DNA from 2 places in the Neobacillus sp. OS1-32 genome. Region 2 is predicted to be linked to the other one. Evidence: predicted binding sites of a transcription regulator. Region 2 holds the regulator's gene; the other holds the start of a gene.
The links. Region 2 encodes Rex, which represses fermentation and respiration genes when NADH is low (regulators of the CRP and FNR family bind a similar motif). Its sites were predicted from a motif close to TTGTGAAATATTTCACAA; they were not measured.
Positions count from the first base shown of each region.

Region 1: RCG24_RS03185 (cytochrome c oxidase subunit 2A) is a predicted target of Rex. The motif match lies at 1,758-1,775, and genes of this name have one in related genera.

Region 1 covers NZ_CP133263.1:602,636-605,782, reverse strand. The annotation lists gene RCG24_RS03195 (isoprenylcysteine carboxyl methyltransferase family protein) at 1-203, opposite strand, end outside; gene RCG24_RS03190 (type III polyketide synthase) at 200-1,291, opposite strand; gene RCG24_RS03185 (cytochrome c oxidase subunit 2A) at 1,931-2,080, shown strand; gene RCG24_RS03180 (cytochrome c oxidase subunit II) at 2,102-2,581, shown strand; gene RCG24_RS03175 (b(o/a)3-type cytochrome-c oxidase subunit 1) at 2,578-3,147, shown strand, end outside.
Region 2 covers NZ_CP133263.1:2,993,247-2,996,393, reverse strand. The annotation lists gene RCG24_RS14820 (ABC-F family ATP-binding cassette domain-containing protein) at 1-884, opposite strand, end outside; gene moaC (cyclic pyranopterin monophosphate synthase MoaC) at 1,044-1,538, shown strand; gene RCG24_RS14810 (redox-sensing transcriptional repressor Rex) at 1,584-2,240, shown strand; gene RCG24_RS14805 (YhbD family protein) at 2,534-3,147, shown strand, end outside.

The DNA of each region.
Region 1 (3,147 bases), 1.9 Mb from region 2:
CAATTAAAGAAAATTTTTTCAAAAACAAATACCGCAAAAAACAGCATGTGCATCGTGACTAGATAACGATAGTGATCTTTGCCGAATTCAACTGCCCCCCGCTGTTTCAACCACTTTTCATTCCTTTTTGCAATCACCAGTTCTATTAAACGTGCGGTAATTAGATAGCTGATTAAGCAAAGAAACGGTGTACTACTACTCATTCAAACCACCTTAATAATAACAATTCCATACTAAAGCCCGGACCGAGGGCAGCGCACAAAGCATTGGCCCCAACCGGAATTTGCAATTCCAAATAACGCTTTAACACATAAAATATAGTCGCTGAAGACATATTTCCGTATTGTCTTAACACCTCCAAAGAATTTTCAACCATGGAAGCAGGGATATGTAGTGCTTTCAAATAAGCGTCTAGTACCTTTTTACCACCCGGATGGGCAATAAAATAATCTATTTTTTCCAAATGAAGCCGCTGATGTTGAAGAAAGCTGATAACATTTGGCTTTAGCCATCGCTCGATGATACTGGGGATATCGCGGGAGAAGAGAACGTATAAGCCCTCATTTTGAAGATCCCACCCCATAACATCCAATGAATCAGGCATTAACGTCGACTGCGTGGCCATTATTGCCGGCAAGGTTTTTTTCAATCTTACTTCATCCAGATTACAACCATCTCCACAAATCAGCGCACAAGCTATACCATCAGCAAAAAGCGATGTGGCGATTAAATTACTTTTTGAAAGGTCATCATGCTGAAATGTGAGACTGCAAAGTTCAACTGCCAAGACAAGAACTTTTGCGCTGGGAAAGGCCAGGCAATATTCATATGCTCTTGATAACCCGGCGGCCCCGCCGGCACAGCCAAGCCCCCAAATGGGGATCCGTTTTGTGTTTGGGTTAAACGGGAGAAGATTCATTATCCTCGCCTCTATAGTGGGAGTAGCAAAACCAGTTGTCGAGACAAAAAAGATGGCATCAATTTCCGCAACGGGAATTGATTTTTTTAAAAATGAGCGATTTGTTAAACAATTTATAACTGCAGCCTTCCCTAAAGAAACCGCTGCTTCAATATAAGCATCATTTCTTTCTTTTAATGAATGGCTGTTCCCGAACCAGGCTAAATCTTTCACAAAATGGCGTTTTTCAATTTGACCATTTTGAAACACCTGCAATAATCTATCGATATCCTTATAGGCATTTGAAAATAGATTTTTGGCAAATTCAGAGGCTTTGTCTTGTTTTATTTCAAACGGCGGAATAACTTCTGCAATAGAAATGATTGTTGGCATTTTCTGACTCCCTAATATATTTACGGAATATTATCTCCTGTTCACCAGCCATTATTCCAGTAAAAAAAAGCCTCCCCGCAGATGGAGAAGCAAACGTTTTGAAGGTTGTTGTTGTGCTCTATTATTATATAGCAGATTCATTGGCCAGGCATTGAACAATCTTTTCCAGCTTTATTTTTCGGGCTGCTTATGAATTTCAATCTTTATTTTGTTACTGGCTAAAATTCCGCATATTTTACAATACTCCATTTTGCTATACAATAAGCGGCATTGCTCACAGTAATATTTCTCCACTTACCGATCACTCTCTTCCAATCTGAAAAATATTCAAATAATAATTATACTATTCCTTCTATCCGATAAGGTGACATAAAATGGCGAAAGGACCTTTTAGGAAAATTCAACTACTTATGTCACAAGTGAGTTATGGCATTTCACATTTTGTTCACATTTGCAAAAATGCAAAATGTGACATAAATCACTATTACATCAATTTTTCACTATATTCATAGTGAAAATATAAAGTATGAACAATTTGTGAACTCTTAAATTTGGTATTTTTCTTTCAAGATTGTTTTGTATTATGAAAGAGAACTAAATTATTTTTATTTTTAAACTTTCAGAAGGGAGTGTTTGGGGATGGCGAAAGCAGAACTTAAAACGGAACAAAAAACAGAAATAGAAGATAGTTCTTCTTTAAAAGGAACACTTGCATCCGTTTTCTTCCTGGGATTGTTTATTGTTATCACCTGGGTTAGTGTTTACATGCTATTCGTAGAACGTTTTTAAAGATTGAAGGGGGAAAAAATTATGCATATGCATAAGCTGGAAAAAATTTGGCTAATAGTGGGTGTTAGCTGCCTGGTTCTTTTCTTAACCACGATAGGTGTAAGCGCCTTCTACCTTGGCAATAAACCACCAAGCTGTTTAACAACAGTAGACCCTGATAAGGTCGATCAGCAAAAGCCATTCGACAAACCGGGGTTACATAAAGTAGAAGGAAAAGACTGGGATTATGAGCTAGTCTATGTTGCGCAGGCATTCTCATATAATCCCGCTCAAGTAAAAGTTCCTCTTGGGGCGAAAGTAAAGGTAATTGCTACAACGAAAGACGTCATTCACGGTTTTGAAGTTGCCGGAACGAATATTAATATGATGCTTGAACCTGGCTATGTCAGCGAATATACGACAACATTTAATAAAGCTGGCGAATATTTAGTCGTTTGTAACGAATATTGCGGCTCGGGTCACCATTTAATGTTCTCAAAGATAGAGGTGGTTAAACAATGATAAATAGTGTTTCGGCAAAGGTAAAGGTTGATCCCAAAGATGCAAAGGTTTCAATGGCGCATTTTTATGTGGCCTTTATAGCGCTTGCTCTTGGGGGACTTATGGGCTTACTGCAAGTGCTCGTCCGTTCCGGTAAATTCGAATTACCATTAGGAATAGGCTATTATGAGATTTTAACCACCCACGGTGTGTTAATGGGGCTTATTTTAACTACGTTTTTCATCATGGGATTCCAATATGCTGCAGTCAGCAAAACAGCCGGAACCCACTCTAATGCAGCGAGACGTGCTGGTTGGATTGGTTTTTGGCTGATGACAATTGGAACATTAATGGCGGCTGCGATGATTTTGACCAATAAAGCATCCGTTCTTTATACGTTCTATGCACCGCTTCAAGCACATTGGATTTTCTACTTAGGTTTAACCTTGGTCGTTGTCGGCAGCTGGGTTGATGGTGCAGCACAAATTATGACCTACGCTAAATGGCGGAAGAATAATCCTGGGAAACCAAGTCCGCTTTTGTCCTTTATGGCTGTTATTAATACAGTAATGTGGATTGTCGCTACC
Region 2 (3,147 bases):
CTCCGGCTTTGCGCCCGTTTCGTCGTTGTCGCCCGGGCGATATTGCGCTGGATAAAATCTTGCAGGGCAGCGATTTCTTGCTGCTGTTTTTCATATAGCTTCATGTCACGTTCAAAATTGGCTGCCTTCTGTTCTAAATAAGCACTATAATTGCCGCTAAACCGTTGGATGCGGTTGCGCGATAATTCGTACACCTGAGTGACCACTTTGTCCAAGAAATAGCGGTCGTGCGAAACAATTAAAATGGCCCCATCATACCCTTGTAAATATTGTTCAAGCCAGGAGAGCGTTTCGATATCCAGATGGTTGGTGGGCTCGTCCAATATTAAAATGTCCGGTTTCGTCAGCAGTAACTTACCTAACGCAAGCCGTGTTTTTTGACCGCCACTGAGGCTTGAGATCATCAATGAATGGTCATGAAAATTGAGTCCATGCAGCACGGAGCGAATATCCGCTTCAAATTGATAGCCGCCAAGTTCTTTAAACTGGACCTGTAAATGGTCATATTCATGAATAATTCGTTCGTACTTTGCCTGATGGTTAAAAATATCAGGATCAGCCATTTGCTCCTCAAGCTTGCGTAAAGATTTTTCCATCTTTCGAAGTGCTTCGAAGACACTCAACATTTCCTCCCAGATGGAAAAATTGGATTCCAAACCGGTATTCTGGGCTAAATAGCCGATTGTTACCTCTTTCGGCTTGATGATCTCGCCGCCATCATAAGACAGATGTCCAGCAATAATTTTCAATAATGTCGATTTACCTGCCCCGTTCCGGCCGACGAGGGCGACGCGGTCCCGAGTTTGTAATTCTAGCTTTATATTCGATAAAATAAGGTCAGCACCATAATATTTTTGTAATTGATTAACTTGCAGTAAAATCATGTTCATTCACCTCTATACTTACAAATAGTGTACCTTATTCCCGAAAGGGCGGCAATACGAGCAAAAAAGCCGTAATTGGATAAAAAAATATACCGTTAGTTCAAAGTTTCACACACATCGACAAAAAAATATAGTATCATTTGGGAGGAGGTATTTATAATGGCTGAGTTTACTCATTTTAATGAAGAAGGAAGAGCAAAGATGGTGGACGTCAGCAATAAGCCGAAAACAGTCCGCACTGCTTTTGCTCATTCCAGCATTACCGTAAGTGAAGAAATTTACCAAAAAATAACGCATCATGAAATGAAAAAAGGCGATGTCTTGGCAGTTGCTCAAGTTGCTGCGGTAATGGCGGCCAAGAAAACCTGGGAGATCATTCCGATGTGCCACCCTATTCCGTTAACAGGGATAAATATTAGTTTTTCCTGGGAGCAAATTCAATTAAAACAATACCAGTTACATATTGCCGTATCTGTGAAAACAATCGGTAGCACGGGAGTTGAGATGGAAGCGTTAACAGCAGCCTCTGCGTGTGCTTTAACGGTCTATGACATGTGTAAAGCAGTGGATAAGGGTATGGTAATCGGACCAACTTATTTAGTGGAAAAAACCGGCGGTAAAAGTGGTGACTATAAAAGAACCGACCTGATTTGAACATGCAGCAATGGAGCTAATACTTGAAGCGGGGTGAAGGAGAGAATGTCGAATGAAACGACGAAGATTCCACAGGCAACAGCAAAGCGGCTACCGTTATATTATCGGTTTTTAAAAAATCTGCATTCTTCTGGTAAACAAAGGGTGTCGTCAGCAGAGTTAAGTGAAGCAGTGAAGGTTGATTCAGCTACAATTCGCAGGGATTTTTCCTATTTTGGTGCCCTCGGGAAAAAAGGATATGGCTATAATGTAAATTATTTATTATCCTTTTTTCGGAAAACTCTGGACCAGGATGAATTAACGAAAGTAGCCCTAATTGGTGTGGGTAATTTAGGAACTGCCTTTTTAAATTATAATTTTATGAAAAATAATAATACCAAAATCACCTGCGCCTTCGATGTTGACCCTGGAAAGGTTGGAACATTAATTGGTGATGTTCCAGTTTTTGCGATGGATGATTTAGAAAAACATTTAAACGAAGAAGAGATTTCGGTGGTTATTTTAACAGTACCGGCTCAGGTTGCCCAATTGATTACGGACCGTCTTGGCAACACGAATGTAAAGGGGATCCTGAACTTTACCCCGGCAAGATTAAATGTCGCCAAATCGATTCGCGTACATCACATTGACCTCGCAGTTGAACTGCAATCACTGGTGTACTTTTTGAAGCATTATCCGAATGTCGACGAAACCGAAGAATAGGAGAAAAAGCTTTTCTGATGATGATCAGGGAAGCTTTTTTTAATTGTCTAAGTGAAAGCATGGTGTCAGGCACTGCAACAGGTACATGAGGCCATGCGTTTATTTATTGATGGGATAGCAGAAAAGACAAAAAGGGAGGATCGTAGTTTGAAGCTGTCCGGAAGGGGACGATGATTTGGTGATAGCTGTGCGGGATAATTGGCAATCAGCCCTATTTTCCAAAAAACAGAAAATAAAATTTTACAGCATAACAATGTTATGTTACACTGTAAAATAGAAAGGGGTTATCGAAAATGAGCGAGGAGTTAATTTCCAAAAAGGACTTATTGAGTTTAACCGGAATTTCGTATGGGCAGTTATACCGCTGGAAACGGAAGGATCTTATACCAGAGGAATGGTTTATCCGTAAATCAACATTTACAGGTCAAGAAACCTTTTTTCCCAAGGAAAGGATATTGGAACGGATTGAAAAAATTCAAACAATGAAGGAGAATTTGTCGCTGGATGAATTGGCAGATCTGTTATCACCAAATGTAACGGAAATTATTTTAACAAAGGATGAACTTATAAAACGTAACATTGTTTCAGAGACGGTTATGAATATTTACCAAGAAAGTGAGAGTGGCCATTTTCAGTTTGATTTTTCGAGGATTCTTGAGGCAAATGTATTGGAAAAACTGCTGCAATCAGGGGAGATCAATTTAGACGAAGGAAAAATGCTGCTTCAGCTTTTAAAGCTAAACCGCCCGCTAATTGAACAAAAACATGGGGAAATCGTCATCACGAGAAAGCTGGGGGTGTCCTCCTGTTTGCTGCTGATTAATGCTGAAAGTTTTCATTTTGAGTCTGGGACAAAGGTAGTTGCCAAGCTCTCGCTGTTAACCTGCATAGAGGAACTAAAGGCAAA